3 regions of the Bacillus sp. H1a genome follow, and region 1 is predicted to be linked to each of the others. Evidence: riboswitches for the same ligand, from Rfam matches in the RefSeq annotation. Region 1 holds a riboswitch; each other region holds the start of a gene.

Region 1 (13,761 bases):
CGCTGTCTAAATTTCCTAAAAAGCAAAAACGTAAATTAATTATATTGCGTCATTTAGTGAGAAAGTTTGATAGTAATAAAAAGTATACTGAAAAAGAAGTAAATGCAGTTTTAGAAAATGTATATCCGGATTTTGTGACTTTAAGAAGATATTTAATTGAATATGGTTTTATAGATAGAACAGCTGATGGAAGCCAATATTGGGTGAAATTATAAGAAATAGAGAAGGAAAATGAATAGAAGCACATAATTAAAACAACTACACAAAGAGATAGAAGTTAAAGAGAGTGTATGGAGTGAATAGTAAGAGTACGATTTGAAGTGTTAGAAGTTAATATTTTAACGAGCAGACAGAATTGAAAAATTAGAAGAGAAATGGTTGGTGCAATTTCAACCATGTGGAGCACGGATATGGCCGTGTGATCTCGAATTAAAAGGAGAAATGAAATTTGAAACCACCTACAGATAACAATAAAGAAGGTGTAGAGTCACAAAAGTCAGAAAAGGAAAAGAAACCGATATGGAAATCGATGTCCATGTTTTTAGTTCCGTTACTATTAAGTAATGTATTACAATCAGTAGGACAATTATTTGGTATGGTAGTAGTAGGAAGATGGCTTGGGGTAAATGATTTAGCTGCTATATCGGCATTCTTCCCGTTATTTTTCCTACTCGTTTCATTTGTAATTGGAATTGGTTCTGGTAGTTCTATTTTAATCGGTCAGGCGTTTGGTGCTAAAAATGAAGAACGTTTAAAAGCTATCGTTGGTACGACGCTTACGTTTACTTTTATTATCGGAGTCGTGTTGGCGATAGTAGGAAGTGTGTTTGCACTGGATATTATGCGCATTATGGGAACACCAGAAAATATTATTGATATAAGTGTACATTATGCACGTATTTTATTTATATCTATGCCAGTTTTATTTTTATATTTTGCGTATACAACTTTTATGCGAGGGACGGGAGATTCCAAAACACCATTTTACTTTTTAATAGTTAGTACAGCACTAAATATGTTATTATTACCGATCCTTATTTTTGGTTGGTTAGGACTTCCGCAATTAGATGTTTACGGAGCAGCCTATGCTTCGGTTATATCTACAGTAATTACTTTTATTGTCATGCTAATGTATTTAAAGAAGAAAAATCATCCACTACAATTAGATGGGACAGTAAGAAAATATCTTCGTATGGACTGGGAGTTATTAAAGTTATTGTTACGCCTCGGTATTCCAGCGAGTATTAATATGATATTAGTTTCATTATCAGAAATCGCGGTAATCGCATTTGTAAATCGGTATGGTTCAGATGCAACAGCGGCGTATGGCGTTGTGAACCAAGTTGCAAGTTATGTACAAATGCCAGCGGTTAGCCTCGGTATTACAGTATCAATTTTTGCAGCGCAATCAATTGGTGCGAACCAATTTGATCGATTGCAGAAAGTTGTTAAGGCCGGAATTATTATGAATTACATCATTGGTGGCGTATTAATATCACTTATTTACTTGTTCTCAAGAGATATTCTAGCACTATTTTTAACGAGTCAAAATACAATTGAAATTGCTCATAGCCTAATCATGATTACATTATGGAGTTACTTAATTTTCGGTCATGCACAAATTATTAGTGCGACAATGCGAGCAAGTGGTATAGTACTATGGCCAACTGTAATCGGTGTTGTATCAATTTGGCTTGTTGAAGTACCTGTGGCGTATTATCTTTCTTACCATACGAGCCTTGGCATAGAAGGGATATGGATTGGGTATCCAGCTGCATTCATCGTCAGCTTAATATTACAGTATGCATATTATAAGCTTTCATGGCAGAAGAAACGAATTACACGATTAGTAAGTTAGAAGATGAAAATGAGGTGTCCGAAAAGTCGAACTTTTTGATGAGGTGATGCCCTTTTGATTTCGTACAATAGTAAATGGGATTATATCAATAATTTTTCGAATATATCTATCATAACTTGCAATATATCGGCAATTAGACAAAGTATATCGATTTGCCAACAAATACTGACAAAAGTAGCAAGGCTATAAAAAGAAGAGGCGGTGCCAAAATATCATTTGGCACCGCCTCATTTTTTGTTAGTAAATGTCTATAAATAACTTTTCAAAGTTATGTCAAAATGTTGTCTAATGAGTTTTCCATTATTCATATAAAACTCCCAAGCTTTCTCTGGTTCACCGATAATTTCAAATGAATCTTCTGTAATATATAAAGCGCAATTATCTTCTAATGCAATGCCCTCTATATGAACTTGGTGAGTTTGTAAAAACGTATGGAAGGCATTCATTCTATTTAATTGATTGTAATGGGGGCAAAATCTTTTGTTAACAATACTCCAGCCACTACTTTCTATATAACCAGAACCTTCATAATCTGAACGGATGCTAGATGTGAACCAGCACATAGCACCGGCACTATATCCTGCAATAAGTGTTCCATGTTGTAAAGCAAATAGTAACTTTGCATCTAGTTTATGTTCTTTCCATTGTTCCAGCATTTGAACGTAATTCCCACCGCCAAGATAAATTAAATCGGCAGAATGAATCATCTCATCTATTTCATATTTAGTAGGTGTTTCGTTTATAATACGTAAAATTTGAACCTCACAATGTAATTGTTTTTCAAACGTTTCTAAAAATAATTTTATATAGTCTTCATCATCATGACTAGCTGTTGGAATAAATAATACTTTTGGGTATTGTTTATTTGTTAATTTTATAAGTCGTTCATTAATATGCAAGTGATTTGAATCTTGTAAATCACCGCCACCAATGACAGCTAATTTCATAGGAAAGCACCACCTAATAATATTTGTTATGTAAAAATTCGATAGCGGGGAGTTACATTCCTTCTGTGATTTAATGAATTAACAAGTAGAATGAATAATAAAAAATACAGTTTAAAATATATTGAAATAGTAAGGGCTGTCGGTAGCTGTAGATAGCAAGGGATTAGAAGCGGTTTATTGATATATAATACTGGATACTATCGTTTCAAAGTATGGAAGTAATATGGTTAAATGAATATAACGACGTATTAATTAATATTGAATGAGCTTTTATAGTTAAAAGGTGCGGGAAATACCAGAGAATTTACAAAAGTGGCTTTTACTTTTTATAGGAACTTATTTTATAATATGGTAAATTTATACCAATATATTTATTTGGTATGAAATGAAAAGAGGGAGCGTGAAAGAGTGGATTTTCGATTTGAATTTACAACAAAACTGAGAGAATATTTAGATGATGAGAAGGATGAAAAAATAATAAAGGATGGACACAGAGATATAATTTTTCAGTATTTATATCCTTTAGAGAGTGAAATTGGCTTTGTTAAAAATCCTAATTTTACTTTTTTGGCATCAGGAAGACGTTCACATATAGTATTAGAAAATATTGAATTTAAAACAGAAGTAAACGTAGAAAGTAATGTAATTGAAATTACAAAAGTAGTGGATAATGTCGTTATTCCATTGGATACTATCGTAGCAAAGGATCGGGAATTATTTGCACTAGGGCGTAATGAAAAATTTAGTGTGCAAATATTAGAATATTATCTCTTTGAGACATTTGGTGAGAAGTTAGGTTTACAATGAACCTAACAAGGTACAGACTAATAATTAGTGGAGATTGGAAAAACACTAATTAAAGTATCAGCTTATAACATTCATGTTTGACCTTTTATTTATTTCGTACTACAATCTGTAGTGTGAAAGGAGTTATAATATGTTTACTCAAAACTACAAGTTAAATGAGCAAGGATTAAATCACTTTTTCGGACCGCTTGAAGCGAAAATTATGGAAATTGTTTGGTCTACTCAAGGTATTACTATTAAAGAAGTACAGCAAAAATTAAGTGAAGAATCCCCGGTGAACTTTAATACTGTAATGACAGTTATGAACAGATTAGTAGAGAAAGCACATTTAGAAAAACATATTGTGAAAAGAAGTGGTATGTATCGTGCTGCACGAACGAAAGAAGAATTTTTATCCGATCAAACGAAGAAAATGACGCAGGAATTAATGGGTGAATTTGGGGATCTTGTTGTGAGTCATATGATAGATGAGTTAGAGCAAGCTGATCCGTCTTTAATAAAAAGGTTAGAAGAGAAATTAAATCAGCTAAAAAAAGAGGATCGATAACATGATGTGGCAAATGCGTAAAACCGTTTTGTTAGCAGTGAGTATTAGTGTTCTTTTTTTTAGTATGTTAGTATACTACGTCACATACCCATTTCTTTTTCAAAATAAAGCATTTTTTCTTTCACAGTTTTGTTTATTTGAATTGCAAAAGCATATGAGGGAACTATCAATACTCCGCATTATGATGGCTGGATTACTGTTATTTACTGTATTCATTATAAGTAAAAGAATTTGGAAGCAGTTTTTTTATAGTAAAAGATTGAAGAAAAATCTCGTGTCTATTACAAGAAAAGGAAAGCGAGTATACGTATTATCGACGTTACAGATTACAGCATTTACAATTGGGTTATTTCGACCGAAAATTGTAATTTCAGAAGGGATGTTTCAGTCGTTTTCAGAGGAAGAAATTGATGCGATTGTTTTACATGAGGAGTATCATCAAAAAAATCGAGATCCATTAAAATTATTTTTCTTTACACTGTTAGCAGAAGGAATGATGTATATTCCTGTATTAAAAGGGATGCTACAGCGTTATCATGTGTATCAAGAGCTATCAGCTGATAAATATGCGATGCAAAAAATGAAATCTTCATTCGAGCTAGGTAGTGCGTTATTAAAATTAATTAAAATAAAGACGATGGAAAATAAATGTATTACAGCTTCATTTGCGAAAACCGCAATTAATTTACGGATCGAGCAAGTGTTGAATGAAAAAGTTGTTAAGCTCAATATACCATTACATACAAATTCAGTATATGTTACGTTAGGGCTATTTTGTATGTCGATTGTACTTATTGTCGGAGAGTGCATATAGCCTCTTTTTTTACTTATTAGCACTACAATTTGTAGTGTAATATGGAGGAATAAAATGAATGCAGCGGATCTAACAATTTGGCTAGTAGTAGGGACAGGGGTACTTTCATTTATATCACCATGTTCTTTACCGCTATATCCATCTTATTTATCATATATTACAGGATTTTAGAAATGAGGAGGAAGAAAAGTGAAGAAACTAATTGCTATTATACTAGCTGGGGCACTAATTTGGGCAGGAGTTAACTTTTATAATACTAAGAAAGAAGAAAAAGAAAGAAAAGCGAAACAAGCGGAGTTACAAGAGAAAGAAGTATTACCACAAGTGGGATTTAAAGCGCCGAACATAACATTAAAAGGATTAGATGGAAAGCTTTATTCGTTAAATGATGCAAAGGGAAAACCATATATTATTAATTTTTGGGCATCATGGTGTGGCCCATGTGAAATGGAGGCTCCTGACTTAGTTCGTTTGTATGATAAATATAAGAAGGATGTTGAAATCTTTGCGGTAAATGCAACTATCGGGGATCCAGTACAAGAAGCGAGCGCATTTGCAGATCGTCACGGATTTAAATTTCCTGTTCTATTAGATATGGATGGAGTAGCTGGAATTGATTATAAAGTATTCTCGTTACCAACGACATTTTTTGTTAATAAAGATGGAATTATAGCAGATCAAGCACGAGGGGTATTACCTCCAGATCAATTAGAAGAGAAGTTTAAGAAATTAATTGAGAATTAAGAGGGGATTTTATAGTGATGGAGTGGATAGTGAGGTTACAACCAGTATCGCTTATAATAGGAAGTCTATTTGGATTTATACTGATGAAACGAAAGATGAGGCACCAAAATGTATCATATGAAAAAATGATGGATGTTGTAACAAATGCTTTTCTTATCATCGTATTTGTATGGAAATTTGCACCGGCAATTTTAAATCCAGTATGGGCAATAGGATCGCCATTGCAAGCGTTATTAGCTGTAGGAAGTATTCAGCACATTATAGTGGGGTGCATAATTGCAAGTATATACATTGTTTGGAAAAGTAAAAAGAAGCAATTTTCGCTTCGTATTTTACTTGATGCATTGCCTTTTGGACTATGCATGAGTATTATTTTTTATTTTCTATTTCATCAAAAATTAGGTGTACAAACTACAGTGCCTTGGGGTGTGAAAATATATGAATCTAAATTTTTATATCATCCTATTTTCGTGTATGAAATTGTACTCGCACTTTGTATAATAGGCTCGTTATGGTTAAAGAATGAAAGATTAGGAAATAGAAAGAATATAAGCTTCTTTCTAATCTGTGAAGGAATAGCTCATATACTCCTTTCGCTAATTAGTGAACAAAACTCGATTCTATTGGGTCTGTCTATACAGCAAATAATGAGTTTTTGTGTTATTAGTTTAGGTATTTTGTTAGTGCCAAAAAAATAAAAATAGCCATGTACGGAGAGCATCCGTGCATGGCTATTTTTAATAGTTATTTTGTAATAGTTTGTTGTAAAAAGAGAATTATATTTCTCTCTTTACAAGTACAATTCAGAGGAGTATATTTACAGACAGAATAGCTCAATTTGTATTTGGCAGCCGAATATGTATCGCTTAATCCATTATGGAGCGGGGGAACCAAATTTGTGCATATGGCATTAGGGGTGAATCCTTTTTATAGGTAGGGCTAATCTCAAGGTCCGAATCCGACAGCTAACCTCGTCAGCGTTTTGAGAGGGGGGACTTGTGTATATAAAACACTAGGTGCAACCTAGTGTTTTCTTTTTTTATTCTCTTAGTAGCAAAAAATGAAAATATGTATTCTTAAAGAGAGGGAGAAAAGAATGAGCTGGTTTACAAGTCTAATTACAATTGTTCTATTCGTGTTAATCGCAAAACCTATGGGAGATTATTTATATAACGCTTTTCAAAAGCATCATTCATTTCAAAAAGTATTTGGACCGATAGAAACAGTATTATTTAAAGTGACTGGAGTTAAAGGTCATAGTCAAAGTGGTAAAAGATATATTTTTTGCTTATTAATGACGAATTTTTCTTTTATTGTAGTCGTATATGCTATTTTTAGGTTACAAGGAATATTGCCGTTAAACCCTAATCATTTTGAAGGATTAGAACCTACTTTAGCTTTTCATACAGCGATTACGTTTATGACGAATGCAAATTTACAACATTATGGTGGTGAAAGTAGTTTATCGCATTTTTCTCAAATGATAGGCGTAACGTTTATGATGTTCGCGGCTCCAGCAACTTCAATGGCGGTAGGTATTACATTTATTCGTCTATTGGCTGGGAAAAGAATTGGGAACTTTTTTGTTGATTTTGTTCAATCTATTATACGTGTACTTCTGCCGATTGCGTTTATAACATCATTGTTATTTGTATTATTAGGAGTACCGCAAACCCTTGATCCAACAGTAACTGTGAAAACGGTAGCAGGAACAATACAAGAGCTTCCACGCGGGCCGGTAGCTTCTTTATTATCTATTAAAGAACTAGGTGACAACGGTGGCGGATTTTTTGGAACGGTTTCTGCACACCCTTTCGAAAATCCTAATATGGTCAGTAATGTGTTGCAGATGGTATTACAAATGCTAATGCCAATGGCGTTTCCATTTGTATATGGGAGAATGGTCGGTAATCGAAAGCAAGGACGAATGCTTTTTATATCAATGCTTATTCTTTTTATAATTGGTTTCTCGGTTCTTGCTACGACTGAATTAAAGGGGAATCCGCTGTTAAATCAATTAGGATTAGAAAGCTCACAAGGAAATATGGAAGGGAAAGAAACGCGTCTCGGTGTTATTTCTTCAGCTCTTTACGCGAATGTTACAAGTGCCTCTGGTACTGGTGGGGTCAATACGACTCATGACACGTTAACGCCAATTGGAGGGATGGTCCCGCTTGTAAATATGCTTTTAGGAGCAGTGTTTGGTGGTATTGGAGTTGGGTTTATGAATATAATCATGTATGCGATGATTGCTGTGTTTTTAGCAGGATTGATGATCGGCCGTACACCGGAATTTTTGAATAAGAAATTGGAAGGAAAAGAAATGAAGTTAATCGCGATTACGATTGTATCTCAGCCATTACTTATTCTTGGAGCGGCGGCAATTGCTTTTTCGACTTATCATGGAACGGATGCCATTTCCAATCCTGGTTTTCACGGTTTAACTCAAGTAATATATGAATATACGTCGTCAGCTGTTAATAATGGATCTGGATTTGAAGGGTTAAAAGATAATACACCGTTTTGGAATCTTTCAACTGGTATTGTAATGTATATTGGTAGGTATTTTGGAATCATTACAATGCTTGCTGTTGCAGTAGGGCTTAAAAAGAAGAAGATTATTCCTGAAACGATAGGAACCTTTCAAACTGATACTCGTTTATTTGGCGGGATTTTGTTAGGGACAATATGTATAGTAGGTGCATTAACATTTTTACCAGTGCTCGTACTTGGCCCAATTGCTGAATTTTTAACGATAATTTAACTATATCATGTAATAAAGAAGGGTAATCCGTGTTTTTTAGGATTACCCAGTTTTCATTTTCATAATATGAACTAAAAAATCGGCGGAGTAACAGAAAATAAAACAATTGCATTTTTCTCGAATTGATTCACCCATTTATGCTTTAAATAAGCCGGTATTTTTACACTATCACCAGTTTCTAATATGTATTCCTCGTCGTTTAAATACAATGTAATTTTTCCGTCTAATACGAATGCTAATTCTTCTCCTTTATGTTCTAAAAGATTTTCTGATGAAGAAGTATTTGGAGGAACAGTCATAATTGCTGTTGCTAAATTTCCTGTGAAATCAGGCGATAACAATTCATATGATAAATTATCAATAATCATTTTTTTTCGTTTATTAGAACGAACGATTAAATCGTCTGTATTTGTTTCTTCAAGTAAAAAACTAAATGTTGGAACATCAAGAGCTTTTGCGAGTACCTTTAATGTTTGAATGGAAGGATTAGCCGAACCACGTTCAATTTGACTAAGCATAGATGGTGTAATTTCAGCCAACTTTGCTAGTTCTTTACTAGTTAACCCTTTTTCTTTTCTTTGTTTTTCAATTTTTTTACCAATATCTATATTTTCCATTATAAATTCTCCTTAATAATTATTAAATTACATTTAAATAAATTAAATTAAAATTAACTAAAACTGAATTTTGTGTTAAACTATATTAAAATTAATTCAATTATAATTTATTGTATGGCTAGCTACAAGGATATGAGGAGGAAGAGGAATGAAGGAGATAGAGGCATTAAAAGAACGATACCCACTATTAAACAACCTTATTGCAACGGAAGAAGTATTTTGGGTGAACTCGAATACGAAAAAGTATGAAACGGCGATAAAAGGTTCACCGCTTAATGAAGAAAATGTAAAAGATGCAGAAGAGAGGTTAAAACGCTTCGCACCATATATTGCAAAGGTTTTTCCTGAAACGCAAGAAACGAGCGGAATTATAGAATCTCCTTTAGTGAAAATACCTTCTATGAAACAATCTTTAGAGAAAAATTACGGGCAACCTATTTTAGGAGAATTATTATTAAAGTGTGATAGTCATCTTCCAATATCAGGGTCAATAAAGGCAAGAGGTGGCATTTATGAAGTGCTGAAACATGCTGAGCAATTAGCTTTGCAGCATGGAATGTTAGCAGAGAAAGATGATTATTCAATTTTAGATAGTGATAGATTTAGAGGGTTTTTTGCGAAGTATTCAATTGCAGTAGGTTCTACAGGGAATTTAGGACTAAGCATCGGTATTATGAGTGCGAAATTAGGTTTCAATGTGACTGTTCATATGTCAGCAGACGCAAAAGAATGGAAAAAAGATTTATTAAGAAGCAAAAATGTAAACGTTATTGAATATGAAGCTGATTATAGTAAAGCGGTAGAAGAAGGGCGTCAACAAGCAGATGCTGATCCTAGTTGTTATTTTGTTGATGATGAAAATTCACATGATTTATTTTTAGGATACGCAGTAGCAGCGTCTCGTTTGCAAAAACAATTAGAAGAGTTAAAAATTGTAGTAGATGAAGAACATCCTTTATTCGTTTATCTTCCGTGCGGAGTCGGTGGGGGCCCTGGTGGAGTAGCATTCGGTTTAAAGTTATTGTATAAAGACAATGTTCATTGTTTCTTTGCTGAGCCTACGCACTCTCCATGTATGCTACTAGGCTTAATGACGGGGCTTCACGATAAAATTTCCGTTCAAGAAATCGGCATTGATAATGTAACAGATGCTGATGGACTTGCGGTAGGAAGACCATCAGGATTTGTCGGTAAAACGATGGAACCGTTTTTGAGCGGGAATTATACAGTAAGCGATGCAGAGTTGTATAGATTGTTAAAAGAACTGGCTGATACTGAAAACATATACTTAGAGCCTTCTGCGTTAGCAGGTATGATAGGTCCGTTAAATGTATGTAAAGTTGAAAATGAGTATTTACAAAAACATCAGTTAACGGAAAAGGTAAAGAAAGGCACACATATTGTGTGGGGAACTGGTGGGAGCATGGTTCCAGAAGAAGTAATGAGTGGGTATTATAAAAAAGGTGTGGAATTAATGTTAAAAGAAAAATGAGGCTATTTACAGCCTCATTTTTCTTTTATTTATATGGAATGTTTAAAAAATAGGGAGGAGTAAATTATTATGACGAGTGTAAAAATAAAAGCGTATAGCAAATGTCCAACAAGGCCAGTCCTATCCAGTCTCCTAGCCATTTAGAAGTGTTACCTAAAATAATAGGCATAAATGAATGAGCAATTCCGGAAAATGTACAAGTAAGAAATGTTCCCCAAAGCTTTCCTAATAAGATAACTAACCTTGGCCAAAGGTATCCTCTAAATATAATTTCTTCTTCAAAACCAATATTAATTAACTAGTAATAAAGATAATAAAACATTTCTAAATAAAGCCCATATATTTTTTGATACTTATATGAATCATTATAAAAACTTTGTTATTTTCACCCTAGTTCTTTATAGTATAGATATAAAGGATTGCTAATATTGATTAAATATAATAAAAAAGCTTTATTTTATATAATAAGAGGATGTGTGTATACAATGTCATTACAGACAAAATATATAGCAGGTATTTCGCTTGGAGTTATGGGGGTAGGCTTTGCGGCTTCTATCCCTTTTCAAGGAACGGTAGCAGGAGAAATTATACAAGGGGGATTTGAAGCAGGATTAGTCGGTGGGCTTGCGGATTGGTTTGCAGTTACAGCTTTATTCCGTCATCCGCTGGGAATTCCGATTCCACATACAGCATTATTACCTAAAAATCGGAAGCGGGTAACAAAGGGGCTCGTTTCTACGTTAGAAAATGAATGGCTGACGAAAGAAAGTATTACAAGTAAAGTAAAAGAAATGCAGCTAGCACAAATGGTACTGCAAATTGCTGAAAAAGAGTTGCAGTCTGATGCTGTGAAAAAGGGGATTGTAACGATTGCAGAGAAAGCTATTGTTACAATAGATACGGAAAAGCTAGCTGTTATTATTGAAAAAGAATTAAAAACGTATTTGCATACAATTAATACAAGTAACATTTTACAAGTGCTTGTTGATCAATTAGTTGTGCAAGAATATGATGAACATACACTTGATTACATATTAGTAAAAGTGAAAGATTGGACAGCACAAGATGAAGCACGTTACCAGCTTGGAAGCTTAGGAATGAAGGCGATGGAAAATATAAAAGTAGATGGATTCTTACAGTTTACTTTGAAATCGTTTATGAATATTGTAGATGAAGATAAAATTGGCGGCATTTTGCAGAAGTTTATCATTAGCAATATTAACAGCTTACAAGATGCTGATAATAGTACGAGACAACTTATATTAGCGAAAATTCGTCAAGAAATTATAAATGTAAAAGAAAATGAAGCTTTATTACAGGAATTAGAGAATTGGAAAGAAAAATGGATTGCCAATTGGAATGCTACTGACAAAATAAAAGAGATGCTAGAGCAAGTACAACAAAGAGCAGTTACCTTTGTAAACAATGAAGAATTTGCGGATAAATATGTTATTCCATTTTTACAAACACAAATGAATAAAATAAAAGAAGACGAACAGACTGTTCAAAAAATAGAAGATTGGTTACAAAAACAAGTTGTTAATATTGTTGAAAATAACCATTCGAAAATTGGAAAGCTTGTGCAAGAAAACCTTGATAAGTTAGATGATAAAACATTAATTGAAATGATTGAAAATAATGTTGGTAAAGATTTGCAGTGGATCCGTGTGAACGGGGCTGTTTGTGGCTTTATGATTGGATTAGTGTTAGAAGGAATTAAAGCGATTATTTGAGAAAAACCTTCCACAAATGTGGAAGGTTTTTTACTTTTCGATAACGCTCATATTTAAATTATAAGCCTTCTCAATATTTAATTTATACGTCCCATTTCCTGTTTTAATTGAGTTTTTATACCAATGTTCTTGTTCGTTTAATTCAGGATTGTCTTCTGAAGTATTATCTTCCTTTTTCGTTAAATCTTCTACTTGTTCCCAAGGTGTGTTTCCATGAGTTTCTTTTTGATTTGTTACGGCTGTTAAAGAAACATCACTTTCTTTTGCTAAATGAACAGATACGCTTGAACTGTTTTGTACAAACCAATTATTTTGTAATTGACCTGGATAAAGAGATAGTTCGTTATTTGAAGCACGAATTTCTACATTTTTATTTTGTGGAAGAACGAGTGTTGGTTTCACCTGTGGTGAAGAGTTAAATAACGTATGCTGAACCGGTAATGATTTTAAAGTTATATACATCGTTTCTCCAGCTGTTTGAACTGAAAGGAAATCCTCTCGTTTTAAATTTAGTTTTTCATTTGCTTTCGTCGTCATTTCATATGTTCCAAATAGATGAATTTGATTTGTATTATTTCCCTCTATCGTTAGTGGATGCTGCCCCGCATCCACTACGATTTTTTTGATAGATTCAGGTATATCAAGTTGTCCATCTGGAATATTACTCGTTTGCCTAGTTGTGTTAATAGAATGACGAACTTCTTCTAGTAATCCAGTTGATAATAAACAGTAAAAAGCAATTCCAACGCTTCCTAAAACTCCGATAAAGAAAATACTAAAAATATCATATTTAATAAATGATTGTTCCTTCTTAGAAAATAGAAGGTATAGTAAAATTTCAGCACCAAGTATGATAAGTAAAACAGGCCACCACGCTGTCAATGTATCTAGTACTTGAGTACCTTTAATAACTGAAAATAGTAAGAAGCAACCTAATGCAATAATAGAAAGCCCCATTGAAAATGTTCCAACGCGCCATGTTCTCATTCTTTTGTACCACCTTTGTTTTCTTTATTTCCAAGTAACAATTTAAAGCCGCCACCAATTAAAAGGAGCGCAACGATAGATGTTTGGAAATATCTATAATACAGTTCGCTAAGATGAATATTAAATATAGTTGCAAAATAGTTGTCCAAAATAGGAAGGAGTGTTTGATCTAATAAATAATAACCACCTAATGCTATTAACCCAATGCCGATCCATCTTTGATGATTTATGAAATAATCGATAATAGGCTCGTCATTTACACGTTCTTTTCCATATTTTGCTGTTTGCTGTAATGTGTCAAAAAAGCTATAAAACCAAATAATTGGTACTAAAAATAAAAACGCAGAGAGTCTTAATAAATCGAGTAAATAAATAGATAGTAAAAAGGCTGCCATAAGCTGAAGACCACGGCGTTGCAAGCCTAAATACATATGTCCTGCTCCAGGGAACA
Region 2 (5,895 bases), on a different contig from region 1:
TTATTTCAAAATAAAATCCGAGAGACTAACTCAATTGAAATATCCATAACTCACACTAGAAAACGTGACTAACCCACAAACAATAAAATTATATTAGTATATCTTTTAGGCCGATATGCAATTATGCATAGAACATACAAAAAGATAGCTTCACAAAAGTGAAGCTATCTCTAACATTTATTTTTCTTATTTTTTCAAATGATATGGCACTGTCGTAATAACAACATTTCTTCGATACAGTAGAAACGCACGAATGAGTAAACTAGACTGATTATGAAGAATGTTATGCCAACCTTTTTTCGGAATAAACTGTGGTATAACGACCGTAACTCGGTAATTTGATTCACTCGCCTTATATTGCACCGTATCAATAAACTTTGTTAACGGTTGAATAATACTTCTATAATGAGAATGTAATGTAACAAGCCTTACTTCAGGTTGCCACTTCTTCCATTTCTCTTCAAATTTCTTTTCCTCTTCTCTGTCAAAAGCAACATATACAGCGATAACTTGATCTGCAGAAAGAGCCTTAGCATAATTCAATGAATTTTCTACTACATGAGTCATGCCAGCTACAGGAACGACAATTACATTCCCCTCAATCGGAACAATTCGCTCACAAGTTTTTAAACTTAATTGATCACCCACTGCATCATAATGCTTCTTAATTCGATGAAACAAGAAGATAATGAAAGGTAAGAAAATAAGTATTGACCAAACTTGCGCGAATTTAGTTAAAAAGAACATACTCATAACGATAAAACTAATAACTGCACCAGTTAAATTAATCGTTAATCGTAACATCCATCCCTCAGGTTTTTCACGAAGCCATTTTAGTACCATTCCAGTTTGAGAAAGTGTAAATGGAATAAATACCCCTACCGCATATAGCGGAATCAAGTGTTCTGTTTTCCCTTGGAAAGCTACAATTAAAATAATCGAAGCAATCCCAAGTATAATAATACCGTTTGAATACCCTAGACGGTCTCCTCTAATTGTAAACATTCTCGGGATGAACTTATCTTTCGCAAGATTAACCGCCAATAATGGAAAGGCAGAATATCCTGTATTAGCAGCAAGAATTAATATTAAAGCTGTTGTACCTTGTATGAAATAGTACATGAAATTACGTCCAAATGTTTGTTCAGCGATTTGTGAAACAACCGTTACTTGTTTACTTGGATTAATGCCATAATAGTAAGCTAAAAAGACAATTCCCGAAAATAAAACGGCAAGTAAAGCACCCATCGCAAGCAATGTTTTTGCCGCATTGTTAGGAGAAGGATCTTTAAAATTTGGGATTGCATTAGAGATTGCTTCAACACCTGTTAAAGCAGAACTTCCTGATGCAAACGCTCTTAACAGTAAAAACAAACTAATTCCTGCAACGGGTGTTCCAATTGGCGAATGTAAAGTCGGTGAAACTTGACCAGTTAAAATATTATATATTCCTACACCAATTAGTATAAATAATGCTAAAACAAATAAATAAACAGGATATGCTAAAATCGAAGCTGATTCAGTTACCCCTCTTAAATTTAAAATAGTAATCAATATGACAAATATAATCGCAATGATTACATTATGTGCATGTAAGCTAGGAAAAGCAGATGTGAGCGCATCTGTACCTGCAGACACACTTACTGCAACAGTTAAAATGTAATCAACTAATAAAGATCCTCCTGCTATTAAGCCTGGATTCATCCCTAAATTTTCTTTTGATACAACATATGCCCCCCCGCCATGAGGGTAAGAAAAAATAATTTGTCGATAAGATAAAATAAGAGCTGTCAATAATACTAATACCCCAACAGCTATTGGAATAGAATACCAATAAGCTACTGCTCCAAGACCTGCTAATGCAATTAAAATTTGCTCTGGACCATAAGCAACCGATGACAATGCGTCAGAAGATAAAATCGCTAACGCCTTCGTTTTATTAAGCTTTTGTTCTCCTAACTCGGTTGATTTTAACGGTCTTCCAATTAAAAATTTTTTGATAGCTGAAACCACTGCTGTCCACTCTCCAATAATTTTGTACGAACCATTCTGCTAGTCACAACCAATAAACTATCTCTTCAGAAAATAAAAATGTCTACAAGCCATAACGAATAGACTTGTAGACATTAATTTTTTTGTCGCACAAGCTCCACCTTCCTTCTCAATATAACGCTTACGAGGTTAGCTGTCGGATTCGGGCCTATGAGTAGCCCTACCTTTTTCAAGGATTCACCCCATTGAATTATGTACTAATCCATTTAAACGGGTCCCCCGCACCATGCAGTTTCAGCGATTTAGAAAATTGAAACTGTGGATTATAATACTCCTTTATTTTTAAAAAGTAAATAAAAATTTTCATAAAATAACTCAAATTTTAAAAAGCTAAAAAAATTATGATGATTATGTATGATTCCAGAATAAATAATCATAATTAATAATATTACAACCATTTAGGAGGCTCATATGTCAAAGAAAAAGAAACCAATCTTATCAGATTATTTTTTAGATGAAGTTAGAAAAGAAATCAACCATCTATACGGTAATATGGAAAAAGAACGGGATATTACACAAGAAAATAAAAGGAATCGATAATTGATTTGAACTAAGTTACAACATTAAAAAAGTCTGTTTTTACATAATGTAACTTAAAACAGACTTTTTTATTCTTAAACACCGATAAATTTATTGCGTATAAATTACAACAAGCATCCAAATAGCTAAAGCAGAAATAACTGCAAGTACTATACGAGTAGATAGTACACGCACTTCAAAATTTGTCTTTTTTGATGGTTCAGGATATGAAATAATGTAAATCCCTTTTAAGAGTGATAGCCACCCTATAAGTGTTACAAAGCCTTGCCAATTGAACTCCCATACATTATGCAAAATAACTGTGCTTACGCCTAAGAAAATTGATAAAAATCCATACATAATTCCAGAACCTCTATCTTCCACAACTAGCCTTTTCAATTCGCGTAACACGGATGGCCGTATAAAAAGAATTCCGGATACAATTAATATAATCCAGCCCCAAAACAAACCTAAAAAAGTAATTATAGTCATGCTCCCCTCTCCTTTCCATCACATTTATATTTCAATACTCACCATTTTTAGAACTCACTTATTTATCTATGTATTAAAAGCAAACATCCAATTTCATCAAATGCTGTTTTTATACGTGCACTAAATTATTCAAAATCCCCATTGAACGATCATACATTTTCTACCTTCACTAAAAAACAGAAAGAAGTATAGAAAAAACAATAATGTTTTTTCTATACTTCTTTCATTTCACTACTACAAATAAACTATACCAATTCTTTATTTAAAAACATTTCTTGATATACTTTTAAGTTTTGATATACTATTTCCAATAATGGAGTATCTATATGCAATTGCTTTGCTAGTTCCAACAAATATCCTTGCAAATGCGCCCCTTCAATGAACGAACCTTTTTCCATATCACGCTGCATAGAGGACTTCATATCATAAGAAATTTTATCAATTGTTTTCATATGTTCCTCAACAATATTATCCTTAACTGGAGCTCCAAATGCCCTCATAATTTGCATAGATTCCTCAAATACATTTCGGATAAATTCACGTCCACCTTCACTTTCACGAATCGGCCCTATTGGCGCACGCATTAATGTTGTCACTCCTGACATTACGGTGATAAATAAATATTTATGCCACATGTCCTGCAAAATATTTTCACTTAATACAAAACTAGCTTTCGTACCCGCAAATACTTTAGAAATACGTTGCATTCTCTCTACATCTTGAGGCTTAATTTCCCCAAATACAAGTCTATTGGCAGCACTAGTTTGTACGACATCCCCTTCGCTATTTAATGTCGTTTCAATAAAGCATAAACCACCAATCACCTTTTCCTCACTAAACTCTTTTTGTAATAGTGATAAATGAGCCATACCATTCAATAATGGGATTATGACTGTATTCTCACCTACAAATGATTTCAAATCTACTATTGCCTCTTTTAGGTGATATGCTTTTGTTGAAAATAAAATCACATCAAATGGAGCAGTGATATCTTCTTTCGTTATTAATTTCGGTTGAAATGAAAAATCTCCGTTAACGCTTCGGATAACAAGACCTTTTTTCTCTAATTGTTGTTTCCGTCTACTACGAACGAGAAAAGTAACATCTTCTCCCTTTTCTACTAGTCGTCCACCAAAAAATCCACCAACGCCTCCAGCTCCTAATACTAAAATGCGCATATTACATCCCCCTTTTTAAAACATGATATTACTACTTTTAGTATACATAATATTGTACATGTCCCCTAATGAATAAGCTGAATTTTCATTCTTAACCGAGTGAAAAACAGTGGTTATTTTTAAGCAGATTTGGGCATGTTGTTTCTATAGCTTATATTGAAAGGAAACTATGTAAATGGAGGCAATACAAACAATCGAAGAAAAATATGTATCAACAGCGATTTTTCAATTTATTTTCCCATTTTCGTTCAAAAGTGGATATGAACAAAATATGTTCCCTTTCTTACAAAAAAATGATTTCCGGCCCTTTCGACTCGATCATCTCGAAGATGAAAATACATATTACGGGGAGTTTCATGTTTCACATCAAAATATGGAAGCATACTATCTTTCATTTACAAATAAAATTCTCTTTCCTCGCTCTGAGCATCAAAAAGGATTACAGCGCTATTCTAAAGATCTCAATTTAAACGGACATTTAACAACAAATCTAATCTCTGTCCCGTTCACAGTGCACTCAATCGATGTAACACTATGCCCTTATGAACTTGGGTTCCTAACAATTCGAACTGAAGTTAACACCTCTCCAAATATGACACTATCAGACGCAATAGAATTCGCTACACGATTCCGTGTACTTGAAACGAGAGATGAAACGGACGAAAATATTTGCATAACATGCGATGGGAAAAAATATTCCCAAGTTGAAAAATTCATTTTCGGTTATTTATTTAACGGCTTAACAGATTTTTTTGAAAAGAAAAGATTAAGAAGTTCTTACTTTCAAACTTTTCCTTTCTTTGAAGACCAAAGAATGTACGTGCAAACTTTGTTATCGCTAAAAGAAAATATGGAACTTAACGTTATTGATGTTTATCGTACTTCCAGTCTTTCTGGATTAACAAGTGATGGTAAACCATATGTTAGTGCGAACAATCTCCCTTATATTAATGATTACTTAAAACAGCACGCCTATCAAAGGTGGGCTCCTAATCGTTATTTCATAATGGAAGAACATATTTTCACATGTATTACGAACGAAGATGATAATAAAATAGCTAAACTTGCTAGCCAAATGTATGGGGAGTTTTATTACGCTTTATTATTAAACTTATTTCATAAAATTGTATTATTAAAAATGGCAAACGCTTATGCTGAACTAAATATTGAACAGGATACAAATGAGATAGAGAAGTTAATTTATTCTATCAATTCGTTTACAGCTAATTATTTTTCTTTAGAATTAGTATCTCAGTCACAAAGTGAAGATATTTTCTTTCGTTTAAGAAAGCTTTTCAATATTGAAATACTGTTCACAAATGCGAAACAAAATCTTGATAGTTTGTTTAAATATCAAGAAAATGTTGCCTCTAAAAAAGATAGCCTTTTATTATTAATTTTAACTCTCTATTCTGTAGTGGGCCAAATGCTAGGGTTTACTATGATTGACCTTTTAAAAAACACTGATTCAAATCATATATCTTCACCCCTAGAATATTTTGCTCTTCTAATCGCGTTTAGCGGCATAGTCATTTCACTTATTTTAGGTGTGCAAGGTTTATACCAATGGGCTATACAACATAGGAATCGAAAAGCATGGGTAAAACAAACTGTATTGTCTGCTGTGAAAGAGAAAGAGGATAAGAATTAAAGA
Region 3 (13,761 bases), on a different contig from region 1:
AAAACTAAGAAATTATATTTACCTACCCATCTTTTTTATCAATTTAGCACAATCGCTATCATTATAGGCGTTACAATTTTTTTCTCTATCGTCAACGATTCTTTTTTAACCTACAACAATATTAGTGATATTTTACGTTCCATTTCTATTGTAACGTTACTTGCAATCGGTGTTACCTTTACATTAATTGTAGATGGATTTGATTTATCAGTCGGCTCTACCGCTAGTTTAGCAACAATTGCGGCCGCCTCCTGTCTCGTTTTATATCGACAAGAACTATTAGTCACACTTCTTATTCCTATTCTTTGTGGTCTATTAGTTGGATTATTAAATGCACTACTCGTTATCCGAATTAAACTACCAGATTTGCTAGCTACATTAAGTATCATGTATATCGTGAATGGACTACACTTAACATTCTCAAAAGGATCTTCTATTTATGAAGGAATGTCTGGGGCCACAGGACATTTTATTCCATCCTTTTTATTTATCGGTCAAGGCTCCGTTTTAGGGATTCCAGTCCCTGTCATTATCATGCTTATCGTTGTTTTCATTGCACATCTTTTTTTAGAAAAAACAACATACGGTCGTTTCTTTTATATGACAGGTGGGAATCGAGAAGCTGCTAGATTAGCGGGTATTCCTACCGATCGTTACCGTGTATATGCTTATATGATTAGCGGTTTACTAGCCTCTATTGGCGGCATTATTCTATGTAGCCGCGTTGGAACAGGACAAGTTTCAGCTGGTGCCCCATTATTAATGGATGCAGTCGCAGCTGCCTACATCGGTTATGCAATGTTCGGTGCCAAGAAACCAAATGTCATCGGAACATTTCTCGGCTCCATACTAATTGGCATCATATTAAATGGACTCACAATGATGAACGTTCCTTATTATGCACAAGATATCATTAAAGGCAGTATTTTAATTACAGCTTTAGCCTTTTCATTTATTAAAAAGAAGTTTAAATAAAAAAGTAGTGCATCGAATTCCGATGCGCTACTTTCCTTTTGCAACAATCGTACGAACTACTTTTAACGCAAGTAGTAAGAGGAGGTTCGCTACTGCTACAAGTCCTAAGAAGCCTGCTATCATCAGCTCTCCCATTCCGTTATTAATTACAAACATAATAGAAGAAATAAAAGCCAAAATAAACAAAATTAACGTTGGGATATATTTAACAGGAGGCTTCTTATATGCTTTTTTAGAAAGAAGAAATGTAACTAACAACGTCATAATAAAAACAAAATACACCGCAAATAAGAAAATCATCCAAACGCCTCCTCTCTATTCAAACCTCTTAACTATAAAAAGCCCCCTCCAAATATAAAGGGAGCTTACAATTTGTTAATACTTCTCATCTACCTGTAATTCTTTACTATACTTTTGAATGAAAACTGATGAAATAGCCATCACGATCCCTACACTAAACCCAATAAGCTGATCTAATAACATTTCATCATGAATAAGCCAGCGAAGTAAAAATACGCCGCCAAAAATAAGCATTGCAGTAAATCCAGTATGTCTAAGTCCTTTATATACATTTTCGATATGTATCATTCCTTCACACACTTTTATCCATATTACACCATAACCTTCAAGCAAATTCTCCTCAATAAGAAACCCATATGTTTTACAAACTCTTTAAACTCTTAAACATTTATACATAAAAAAAGTAACGTATAAGCACCAAAGTAATACAAAAAAGACTGCAGAGAACTCCTTCTCCACAGCCTAATTATTATTTTTGCAAAAACGCCTGTAAATCTGCAAATTGCCTCTTCGCATCTTCATAGCCTTGCTCATATAGATTTTGTAGTTTTGCTGTATCTTTTTCCATACGGTCTACTTGAAGCGGCACTTCTGGACGAATAACAAATAAATTACCCGCTTGTTCTTCTCTTTCAATGTAGTGAAGTGTTTCATTATATACTTCATAACGAGCTAACATCGTATTTACAAGGTTGGGATATTTTTTATAAGCCTTTGCTGCAACCCAGCCAAACTTTGATTTTTTCTTCGCGTAACCATGATTTCTCGTCAAAATAACGACTGATTTTTTAAATCCATCTTCCTGTGCTTTACGAACTGGAATCGGATCAGAAATCCCGCCATCTAATAATTGCTTACCTCGGTAGTCTACTACCGGTGCAATAAATGGCAATGAACTAGACGCTTGCAATAAATTTAACACATCATCATTCGTTCCCTCTTTTTCAAAATAAACAGGTTGTCCAGTTTCACAATCTGTTGTTCCTACAAGGAAACGCTCTGGACTATTAAAGTATGTTTCAAAATCAAACGGTACATGCTTTTCTGGAATTTCATGAAAAATGAAATCCATATCAAATAATTGACGCTTTTTCCATAAGTTTTTATACGATAAATACTGTGGATGTGATGCATAATCAATATTTACTGTTTTATTTCTATTTCTTTGTCTGGAAAGATACGACGCTGCATGGCAAGCACCAGCTGATACACCGATTACATATGGAAAATATAAATCTTGTTCCATAAAGTATTCTAGTATCCCACCAGTATATACTCCGCGCATACCGCCGCCTTCTAATACTAACCCCGTATTTTCAAGCATGTTACTCTCTCCTCTTTCTATATATTGACTCTTTAATTATTCACTATGTTAAGTATCTTTTTCTATTATATATGAGTTCTTTCAGAAACTATATTTAAAAGGCTTGAAAAAAAAGAATTTCTTCTTCCTAATGATAGCACCACATCACTATCAGGCTAGCGAAATATCGCTACGACTTCTTTAAATGAATTATTATAAATAATCCCAAATTTTTTAATTTTAAATATTCAGAATTGAAATTAAAATATATAATAAGATGATGGGGATGAAATTACAAATTATAGATAACGAGGGAATAGGGATGAAATTACAATTAAAAGCTGATTTAATGCTACTACTGGTTACATTTTTTTGGGGTGCATCCATCCTACTTACAAAGGTTGGCCTTGATGACATAGAAGAATATAATTTAATCGCATTACGATTTATTATTGCCTTTCTTTTATCAGGTTTAATATTTTACAAACACTTATTCAAAATTGATTTTAAAACTGTAAAATATGCTTTTATATTAGCTTCTGTTTTATTTATAGTTTATATTTTTGCGACTTTCGGTACAAAGTATACAAGTGTTTCTAATGCAGGTTTCTTACTAAGTCTCACTGTCATTTTCATTCCAATATTATCATCTATATTTTTAAAGCACATTCCTGAAAAGAAAGTTATATTAGGAATTGTTTTAACGATAATAGGAATCGGATTATTAACATTAAATAGTGAATTTAAGATCGGTAACGGCGATATATTTTGCATATTGTCTGCTTTATTTTATGCGATTCACGTCATCATTACGGGCACAGTAACGAAACATGTGAATTCAATTGCTCTTGGGGTAATACAACTCGGCTTTGTTGGCCTATTTAGTCTTATTTTTTCATTCATTATAGAAACCCCAAAACTTCCAAGCACTATTGACTCATGGCTAATCACCTTAGCCTTAAGTATATTTTGCACAGCAGTAGCTTTCATTGTTCAAGTTATCGCCCAGCAATATACCACTCCCACACATACAGGTCTTATCTTTTCACTAGAACCCGTTTTTTCAGCCGGTTTTGCCTTCTTTTTCACGGGTGAAACACTCACACTTAAAGGCTACTTAGGTGCAACTCTCATATTATTAAGTGTATTAATTGCTGAGTTAGATTTTAAAAGTTTATTAAAACTCAATTATAAGAAAAATATGGAATAAATATTTCGCCAAGATAGATAAATATACATCCACGTTGAGGGGCTTCGTTTATATTATTTTCATTCTCTTAACCTAGGTCTACTTCTAAGTGAATGTCTTTCTCTCACGGGAATAAAATCCCCATACTCTACAAAAAAGAAAATAAGTAAAAAGCAAAATAGAGACTTCCCGAAAGGAGGTCTCTATTTTAAGCTCTTTGATCAGCAACGATATGGATATCAATATGCTTCGTTTGTCTCATAATTTCATTTACAATAGAACCTTTTCTTATTTCTTCCCACCGTGTTCTTGCTGATTGTCCGAGTAAAATTTGCGTTACTTGTAGTCTGTTCGCGACTTCAATAATAACATCAGCTGGCTTTCTCCCTTTCGCTTCTTCTAATACAAAGCTCGCATCAAATTGATTCGTCAAGGATTTCCACTCTTCAATTGTTTGCTTTTTCCCTGCTGAAATAGAATCTATATTTTCCCTTTCTACATTTAAGACATACAATTCAGCGTTTAACCGATCAGCCATGCGCCATCCCCTTCTTATTAATTTCTCTGCTGTTGAACTGTATTGTACACAAACGAGAATCTTTTCTTTCACGCCAATCGGCTCTATAACTGTTTGACTAATTTTTTCATCCATATCATCTGCAACTTCACGAAGCGATAATTCCCTTAGTGCCCCTAGATTATTAAGCGTAAAGAAGTTTTGTAAGCTTTGCTGAATTTTTTCTTCCTTATATATCTTTCCATCTATTAATCTCTTCCTTAATACCTCAGGTGTTGCATCAACGAGTTGAATTTCATTTGCTTTTTGCAAAATAAAATCCGGAATACGTTCTCGTACTTTGACGTTCGTAATTTGAGCTACAATGTCATGAACGCTTTCTAAATGTTGAATATTAAACGCGGATAATACTGATATACCAGCCTCTAGCAATTCTTGAACATCCATGTACCGTTTTTTATGTTTAGAACCAGGAATATTACTATGCGCGAGTTCATCAACAACAACGATTTGTGGTGCTCGCTTTATAATTCCTTCTACATCCAGTTCATAAAATACTTTCCCTTTATAATCTATTTCTTTTAAAGGAACTTTTTCTAAATCAGCAATTGCTTCTTCCGTCTCTTTTCTTCCATGCGTTTCAATTAAACCAATTACAATATCAATACCATCTTTTTGCATTTCTCTAGCATCAAAGAGCATTTTATAACTTTTCCCTACTCCTGGAGCAGCCCCTACGTATAGCTTTAACTTTCCACGATTTTGCTGACGAATATATTCTAAATACTCTTCCGGTGTTCGCCTTTGAAACGTTGGTTTATAGTCATCTGCATACAAGACACGCACAACCTTTCTTTTGAAACAACGCTACCTCAATCCATTAGATTGAGGTAGCACTGTTACTATTTTATTAGTTTCTGTAATTCTAAATTTAACTTTAAGACGTTTACACGGTCCTCTCCAAATAAACCGAGTGTAGCGCCTTCTGTTTGATTTTTAATAAGCTGATCAAGCTTTTCTTTCGGAATATTTGTTAATTTCGAGATACGATCCACCTGTACGTAAGCTGCCTGTGGACTAATATCCGGATCAAGTCCTGAACCTGAATTTGTTACTAAATCAATCGGTACTTCTGTAACTGGCACACTTGGATTTTGTACCTTCCAATCTGCAATACTTTTCTCTACTCGTTTCGCTAAATCTGGATTAGACGGTGCATAGTTATTAGACCCTGATGCTTCTGCTTTATATTCTATACTAGAGACACGCCCATGAAAATAACGTGGATCTGTGAAATTTTGACCGATTAATTTTGAACCAACTACTTCATTCTTATCATTATATATAAGACTTCCATCCGCATTATCCTTCATTACCGCTTGCGCAATACCAGTTACAATTAGCGGGTATACAAGTCCACACAAGACTAAGAATGTAAAAGTAATACGAATAATTGGTGAAAGTATACTTTGTCTTTTCGCCATCTTTCTTCCCCTCTTCCTTATATGAACAAGCCGACAATCATATCAATTACTTTAATTCCAATGAATGGAACGATAACTCCGCCAAGCCCGTAAATGAGTAAGTTTCGGCTAAGCAGTGCATTAGAACTCATCGGTTTATATGCAATACCTTTCATCGCTAACGGAATTAGTAACGGAATAATGACTGCATTAAATATTAATGCTGATAAGATTGCTGAAAGCGGTGATGTTAATTCCATAATATTTAATGCTTCCATTTGCGGAATCGCAAGTGTAAACATCGCTGGAATAATCGCGAAATATTTCGCAATATCATTCGCAATACTAAACGTCGTTAGCGCACCACGTGTCATTAACAATTGCTTACCGATTCCTACAACCTCAATAATTTTAGTTGGATTCGAATCTAGATCGATCATATTTGCCGCTTCTTTCGCAGCTGTTGTACCACTATTCATCGCTAATCCAACGTCGGCTTGCGCTAATGCCGGAGCATCATTTGTACCATCACCTGTCATTGCTACAAGTTTCCCTTTATCTTGTTCTGCTTTAATAACCGCAATTTTATCTTCTGGTTTACACTCGGCAACGAATTCATCTACCCCTGCTTCTTTTGCAATTGTTGCTGCTGTTAATGGGTTATCACCTGTACACATAACCGTTTTAATCCCCATTTGGCGCAATTGTTCAAAACGTTCACGCATACCAGGTTTTACTGTATCCTTTAAATAAATTAAACCGTAAATACGATCATCTACTGCAACTACAAGTGGTGTTCCACCCTCTTTTGAAATTAAATCTGCTTTTTGATTCACATCTTTTGGAATCGTTCCGCCTTGTGATTGAACCCATTCAATAACGGCACCAACAGCACCTTTTCTCACTTTCGTTCCATCCTGTAAATCAACACCGCTCATTCTCGTTTCTGCTTTAAACGGAACAAATTCACCTTGTTCTGCAAGTTCTCTATTATATGATATTGATTTTGCTTGCACATACTCTATAACAGATCGACCTTCTGGCGTTTCGTCTAAAACAGAACTAATCGCAGCCCATTTCCCTACCTGCTCAATCGTTTCATTTCCTACAGGGAGTAGTGTATGTGCCATCCGGTTCCCGAAAGTAATCGTACCTGTTTTATCTAAAATGATTGTATTAATATCGCCCGCAGCTTCTACTGCTTTCCCTGACATTGCTAATACATTAAACTTTGTCACGCGGTCCATCCCAGCAATACCAATCGCTGATAATAACCCACCAATTGTCGTTGGAATTAAACAAACTAACAATGCCACAAGTACAGCTGTATCAATTTGAAATCCTAAATAATTTGTAAAGATCGGCAACGTCACAACAACGATTAAGAAAATTAGAGTTAAACTCGTTAATACTGTATTTAAAGCAATTTCATTCGGCGTTTTTTGACGAGCAGCTCCTTCTACTAAAGAAATCATTTTATCAATAAATGATTCACCAGGATTACTTGTAATTACAATTGTAATCTCATCACTTACGACCATCGTTCCGCCTGTTACTGAACAAAAATCGCCACCTGCTTCTTTTATAACAGGAGCTGACTCCCCTGTAATTGCAGATTCATCTACAGACGCCAATCCTTTAATTACTTCACCATCATTCGGAATCATTTCTCCTTGTTTTACAATAACAATGTCACCTTTTTTCAGCTCAGTTGCTGAAACTTGAACGATGTCTCCATTTTCTTTTATAATATTTGCAAACACATCCTTCTTCGATTGTTTTAAAGAATCGGCTTGCGCTTTACCACGCCCTTCTGCTAACGCTTCTGCAAAGTTAGCAAATAAAACTGTAAATAATAGAATAAGAGAAACTGTTATATTAAACCACCCTGGTACGCTACTCGAACTACTTGGAAGAAAGGATAAAAGTAACGTAATTATAAATCCAATTTCCACAATGAACATAATAGGATTCTTAATCATTACTTTCGGATTCAATTTCGCAAAGGATTGTTTTATCGCATGCGTCACGATATCGCGATCCAGCGTTTTCGCTTGTCTAACCTCATCTTCTATAACATGTATTTGTGACTCGTTCACTTGTTTTTCTTTTACTACTACCGGCTTCATCATTTACCCTCCATTACTTCAATGTAAGAAATTCTGCAATTGGGCCTAATACTAACATCGGGAAGAATGTTAACGCACCGACAATTACAATCGTTCCGATGAAGATGCCACCAAATAAACTATTATCCGTACGGAATGTTCCGACTGTTTCTGGTACGACCGTTTTCTCCTTCAGTGAAGCGGAAACAGCTAGCATCGTAATTAAGCTGAAATAGCGTCCTAAAAACATAACTAAACCAGTCGTAATATTCCAAAACGGTGTATTATCCCCTAAACCTTCAAATCCAGATCCGTTATTCGCAGCTGACGATGTATACTCATATACAACTTGCGTTAAACCGTGGAAACCTGAATGCGAAATGGCATCTGTTCCTAGATTTGTTGAAAGAGCCAATGCTGAAAATCCTAAAATAAGTAACGGATGAAATAATATCGTTACTGCAATTAATTTCATTTCCTTACCTTCAATCTTTTTACCTAAAAACTCTGGTGTCCGTCCGACCATTAATCCAGATATAAAGACTGCAATAATTGCATACATGATAATATTGATAAAGCCTGCTCCAACGCCGCCATATACTGTATTCAACATCATATTTACGAGTGGAACTAAACCACCAATTGGTGTTAACGTATCATGCATCGTATCAACTGCCCCTGTTTCAGCAGCTGTCGTTACTGTCGCATAAAGTGAAGAGAATACTGTTCCGAATCGTACTTCTTTTCCTTCTGTACTTCCTTGCACATGTTCAATACCTATTCCATTTAACGCTGGATTCCCGTTTAATTCAGATGTCGTAATCGTTATAAACCCTAGTAAAAACACCATAAATAGTGAAACGAAAAGGATACGTCCTTGTTTTTTATTTCCTACCATTCGTCCGTACGTAAATGGAAGTGCTGTTGGCAATAACATCATAAGCATCATTTGTAAAATATTAGTGATTTGTCCTGGATTTTCAAATGGATGCGCTGAGTTTGCCCCGAAAAATCCACCACCGTTATTCCCAAGTTCCTTAATTGAAACGAATGATGCAACTGGTCCACGTAATATACTTTGCTTTGCACCTTCAATCGTATGTGCTGTAACTGCCCCGTCTAACGTTTGTGGTACACCGAGTGCGACAAAGGCTAACGCCGCAATAAATGCAATTGGAAGAAAAACTCTCGTTAAAGCTCTCGTAAAATCAACGAAGAAGTTCCCAAGTTCTTTTCCAGCAAGCCCTCTTATAAATGCCATAACAATCGCTAAAGTCGTTGCTGGTGCTGCAAACATTAAAAACGTAATGGCGATTAATTGTGATAAATAAGACAAACCATTTTCACCGCTATAATGCTGTAAGTTTGTATCGGCCATAAAACTAATTGCTGTATTAAAAGCGAGCGTAGGCTCCATCCCTGCAATATGCGCTGGATTTAGCGGCAGCACACCTTGTAATCTGAAAATGAAATATACAACGACAATCATAAATCCATTTAACAATACTAGTGATAATGCGTATTGCTTCCACGTTTGATTGTATTGTTTCACCCCTGTAATTTTAAATATAAGTTTTTCAAAAGGCCCGAATACTTTATCTAGCGTCTTGCTACCTTGAAAGGCTTTCTCTAAATAAATCCCCATTGGCTTTGCTACTAAAATAAACAAGAGCATTGTAATAACAACTGCAACCCAAATCATAATGAATGATTCCCCCTAATTAAAACTTTTCTGGATTTAATAATGCGTACACTAAGTACACCGTAATCGCTGCAACAATAACCGATAAGGCAATCATCATGATTGCTTCCCTTCTTTCACAACTTTATCTGACCAACTTGCAAGACTTGCCATCGATGCAACTAATACAACAAATATCCCGATCATTACAACATCTAACATAGCTATCCCTCACTTCTTTTCTTGTAAAAATTTACCATTAAAATATTAAAAAAGAACACTGAGCTCTACTCAGTGTTCAAAAAATGAACAACAAAAAGTAAACCTCCTCTCTAAACGCTTACGAGGTTAGCTGTCGGATTCGGGCCTAAAGAGTAGCCCTACTTTCAAAACTGAAAGATTCACCCCAAGTGACGATGCACAAAATTGGTTCCCCCGCTCCATTTCTGGAACTCAGCGATTTTAGGTTTTTTTGGAAATTTTATGAATGATTTATGAGAGTAAATATACTCCTCTATATTTAACTTGTAAAGAGGCAAATTACTTTAAATAAGAAAATATTTTATTATTTAAACGCTTACATTACACGTTATTAATGTTCTTTCATCTATTTTCTTGTCTTTTCTTTCTTTTTCATAGAAATGATCTTTTAAATATGAAATAAAAAGAGCGAATTACATAAAGTGCATAGCTTGTTGCACTCAGCATTCGCTCTTTTATTCAATGCTTAATCTCCTCGTAAAAATGCACGTAAATTTCTCCCGCGAATATAAACTTGTGACAATTCTGCATGTAGCTGCTCATATTCGATAATATCTGTTTTTAAATATAAAGCATCTTTCGATGGCAATATTATATATGGCCTCGGAAAAATCGGATCGAGCACTACCAATTCTTGAACTCGCTCTACCGATACCGCCCAACGATTCGCTATATCTCCAAGTAGTAATACTTTCATCTTCGCTTCCTCCCGCCCTATTCAAAAAATAAAAACGAAATGTTATCACAGTTTGTAAACACGACAATTTTAGCTCCAATTGTTTCATAGAGCCTGGCCGGATATCGTTTATTCCTTGTGACAACAGTAATAGGCGCTTGAAAAGAAAAACGAATACGTTCTGTGAAGAAACTAACTATTGAAAGCTCATCTCCGAGCAAAATCACCTTCTTAATACACTCGCAAATACTAGTAAAATCCTGCTCCTTATTACAGCTATAAGTCGAATCAAATCCATAGTTTCTAACTTCAGCTGCTATCTCTTCATTTGCTGTAAAAATAATTAACTCATGCTGAAATGCTACTAGCTCTCTTAAACTCTTTACTTTATTTTCTTCTCCAACACAAATAAGTGTTAATTCCATATACCTCATCCTCCTTAGCATAAAAGAATCTAAACATAGATTGATATTCTCCTATACTAATCAGACCGATGAAGTGATGTATCCATCATGGCACCGTCCTCTCTCAAGACGCTTACGAAGTTAGCTGTCGGATTCGGACTTTGAGAGTAGCCCTACTTTCAAAATTGAAAGATTCACCCCTAGTGACGACGCACAAATTGGTTCCTCCGCTCCATAAATCTGGACTCAGCGTATTACAAAATAATCCATTATCCCCACATAATACGGAAATAAAAAACAGATTCTGGCTGATATATTACTCTTAAATTTTGAAAAAGTAAACAGAAAAAAAGCCAGTTAAAAAACTAGCTTTTCATGTCTTTATACATGTGTCTTATTCACTTTATAAGCAAAATGATTCGTCGGTCCATGACCAATTCCAATATTCAAAGGCTCTTCAATCGCTATACTAATAAATTGTTTTGCCTCTTGAACTGCCTCTTCAATTGAATATCCTTTAGCAAGTCCTGCTGTAACTGCAGACGCGAATGTACACCCGCTCCCGTGCGTTTGCTTCGAAGGAATTCTTTCACTTCTAAATTCGATAAACTGCTCACCATCAAAGAGTAAATCGATTACTTTATTACCTTGATACTCTGCATGTCCGCCCTTCATAAGAACATATTTAGCTCCTAATTCATGCAATACTTTCGCAGCTTCTTTACTATCTTCTATATTATGAATCTCTAGTCCTGTTAACACTTCTGCTTCAGGAACATTCGGTGTTACAACAGTAGCTAATGGCAATAAATATTCTTTTAATGCGTGTACTGCTTCTTGTTGTAATAATGAAGCGCCACCTTTTGCAATCATAACAGGGTCTAGCACAATATTATTCCAGCCAAATTTCTTAATGTGTTCTGCCACAATTTGAATAATTTCACTGCTAAATAGCATTCCTAGTTTCACAGCATCTGGTGTTAAATCCATACCAATTGAATTCAGCTGTTCCGTAATTCCTTCTAAAGAAACAGGATATACCCCTTGAACGCCAAGCGTATTTTGAGCAGTAATTGCTGTAATAGCTGTCATTCCATACACACCAAGCTCTTGAAAAGTTTTTAAATCTGCTTGAATTCCAGCGCCGCCTCCGCTATCAGATCCTGCAATCGTTAAAGCTTTATTTACTTTCATCTCACTCATCCTTTTCTATCCAAAATAGCGATGATAAATTGTTTTTGCTTCACTTATATCTTTCGTTCCATGCACAAGTACACGGCCATCTTTGAAGGCAACTAATCTCTTTTCTCCAACAGAAAATGATAATAAATATGGATTTACATTCAAATCATTCACGCGATCATTCAGCAATTCTTTATATTGTTCAAAATCCATTTCTTCTTTATGAGGTGGTCTAATTTGAACTGTATTTCTCCCGCATAAAACTGCTGTTTTTGAAGTGTTTTCTTTATTTAAATACGGATATAATGCATCCTCACCACATGAAGGACAATTATGTTTCCGAAGCTTTTGCACATTCATACATGAATATTCATTTTTCCATACATCAAACGACACAAGCCCATTTCGAAGTGATTCATAATCTTCTACTAACAGTTTTAGTGTTTCTGTTACTTGATGAGAAACGACAAGAGATACAGCAGGTGATATAATCCCCGCTGTATCACATGTCGCCCCGCCAAGCGGAATCGATTGTAATAAACAAGATAAACATGGCGTTTTATCAGGAAGAATTGTGTAAGAAAGACCGTAACTACCTACACACGCTCCGTAAATCCACGGAATAGAATATTTTTGCGATATATCATTCACAATAAAACGTGTTTCAAAATTATCAGTTGCATCAATTATTACATCAACATTTGTAACGAGTTCTTCTAATTCTTCAGCCGTTACATCTTGAACGAGAGCTTCGACTCTTACTTCACTATTAATCTCTTCTAGACGTTTTTTTGCCGCTATAGCCTTCGGAAGATTATTCTCTACATCACGCTCCGCGTACAATTGCTGCCTTTGTAAATTACTCCAATCCACATAATCGCGGTCAACAATTGTCACCTTACCAACACCAGCCCTTACAAACATCTCTGCATTTGCACTACCTAGTGCGCCCGCACCGATAATAAGTACATGCTTTTCTCCTATCTTTTGTTGTCCCTCTTCTCCAATTGGAGAATATAGCTCTTGGCGAGAATATCGATTATTCAACTACGCTCATTCCTTCTAAAGGGCTACTTGCTGTTGCACAACGCTTACGTGCAATACGACCCGCTTCAAAGCCTAAGCGCCCTGCCTCAATACCTAACTTCATTGCCTGTGCCATCTTAATAGGGTCTTTTGCTCCCGATACAGCCGTATTCAATAGCACACCATCTGCCCCTAATTCCATTGCAAATGCTGCATCAGCTGGGCTACCAATACCAGCGTCAACGATAACTGGCACTGTTGCTTGTTCAATAATGAAACTTAAATTTAATGGATTTACAATACCAAGCCCTGAACCAATTGGTGATGCTCCTGGCATAACCCCGTGTACACCAAGTTCTTGTAATTTACGCGCTAATACAACATCATCAGATGTGTATGGAAGAACGATAAATCCTTCTTCCAATAACATTTCAGATGCCTTCAATGTTTCTACCGGATCAGGTAATAACGTTTTATCATCACCAATAACTTCTACTTTTACCATGTCACAAAGTCCAGAAGCTTTTGCTAATTTTGCAATTCGAACAGCTTCTTCAGCATTTTTTGCTCCCGCTGTATTTGGTAGTAACGTATATTTTTTCACATCAAGTTTCTCTAATAGATTAGGTTGCTTCGCATCAAATATATCCATACGACGTACTGCGAATGTTAAAAT

The links. Region 1 has a riboswitch for cyclic di-AMP ahead of kdpA (potassium-transporting ATPase subunit KdpA). Riboswitches for the same ligand answer to the same signal wherever they lie in the genome.
Region 2: linked by a shared signal. The riboswitch ahead of U860_RS0130520 (APC family permease) and the one ahead of kdpA (potassium-transporting ATPase subunit KdpA) in region 1 are both predicted to bind cyclic di-AMP.
Region 3: linked by a shared signal. The riboswitch ahead of U860_RS0122100 (hypothetical protein) and the one ahead of kdpA (potassium-transporting ATPase subunit KdpA) in region 1 are both predicted to bind cyclic di-AMP.

The regions. Positions count from the first base shown of each region.
Region 1 covers NZ_AYMH01000028.1:57,859-71,619, reverse strand. Annotated here, with positions in the region: gene U860_RS0113770 (DUF2087 domain-containing protein) at 1-215, shown strand, start outside; gene U860_RS0113765 (MATE family efflux transporter) at 449-1,858, shown strand; gene U860_RS0113760 (peptidase E) at 2,107-2,805, opposite strand; gene U860_RS0113755 (DUF3942 family protein) at 3,214-3,612, shown strand; gene U860_RS0113750 (BlaI/MecI/CopY family transcriptional regulator) at 3,743-4,159, shown strand; gene U860_RS0113745 (M56 family metallopeptidase) at 4,161-4,973, shown strand; partial or broken gene U860_RS33320 (cytochrome c biogenesis protein CcdA) at 5,028-5,138, shown strand; gene U860_RS0113735 (TlpA disulfide reductase family protein) at 5,163-5,717, shown strand; gene U860_RS0113730 (prolipoprotein diacylglyceryl transferase family protein) at 5,732-6,415, shown strand; cyclic di-AMP (ydaO/yuaA leader) riboswitch at 6,571-6,713, shown strand; gene kdpA (potassium-transporting ATPase subunit KdpA) at 6,814-8,481, shown strand; gene U860_RS0113720 (XRE family transcriptional regulator) at 8,553-9,098, opposite strand; gene U860_RS0113715 (D-serine ammonia-lyase) at 9,247-10,590, shown strand; gene U860_RS36405 (hypothetical protein) at 10,658-10,825, opposite strand; gene U860_RS0113710 (DUF445 domain-containing protein) at 11,076-12,323, shown strand; gene exsE (exosporium protein ExsE) at 12,354-13,310, opposite strand; gene U860_RS0113700 (hypothetical protein) at 13,307-13,761, opposite strand, start outside.
Region 2 covers NZ_AYMH01000132.1:184-6,078, reverse strand. Annotated here, with positions in the region: gene U860_RS0130520 (APC family permease) at 187-2,013, opposite strand; cyclic di-AMP (ydaO/yuaA leader) riboswitch at 2,156-2,302, opposite strand; gene U860_RS36935 (hypothetical protein) at 2,464-2,592, shown strand; gene U860_RS0130505 (hypothetical protein) at 2,683-3,063, opposite strand; gene panE (2-dehydropantoate 2-reductase) at 3,309-4,241, opposite strand; gene U860_RS0130495 (hypothetical protein) at 4,417-5,892, shown strand.
Region 3 covers NZ_AYMH01000047.1:10,726-24,486, reverse strand. Annotated here, with positions in the region: gene U860_RS0122160 (ABC transporter permease) at 1-975, shown strand, start outside; gene U860_RS0122155 (hypothetical protein) at 1,003-1,275, opposite strand; gene U860_RS0122150 (hypothetical protein) at 1,351-1,563, opposite strand; gene U860_RS0122145 (patatin family protein) at 1,745-2,599, opposite strand; gene U860_RS0122140 (DMT family transporter) at 2,901-3,788, shown strand; gene kdpDN (KdpD-like non-kinase potassium sensor) at 3,976-5,130, opposite strand; gene kdpC (K(+)-transporting ATPase subunit C) at 5,187-5,768, opposite strand; gene kdpB (potassium-transporting ATPase subunit KdpB) at 5,786-7,876, opposite strand; gene kdpA (potassium-transporting ATPase subunit KdpA) at 7,890-9,557, opposite strand; gene kdpF (K(+)-transporting ATPase subunit F) at 9,577-9,657, opposite strand; gene U860_RS0122110 (SipW-dependent-type signal peptide-containing protein) at 9,654-9,758, opposite strand; cyclic di-AMP (ydaO/yuaA leader) riboswitch at 9,860-10,005, opposite strand; gene U860_RS0122105 (hypothetical protein) at 10,264-10,494, opposite strand; gene U860_RS0122100 (hypothetical protein) at 10,512-10,898, opposite strand; cyclic di-AMP (ydaO/yuaA leader) riboswitch at 10,992-11,139, opposite strand; gene thiD (bifunctional hydroxymethylpyrimidine kinase/phosphomethylpyrimidine kinase) at 11,259-12,071, opposite strand; gene U860_RS0122090 (thiazole biosynthesis adenylyltransferase ThiF) at 12,087-13,106, opposite strand; gene thiG (thiazole synthase) at 13,099-13,761, opposite strand, start outside.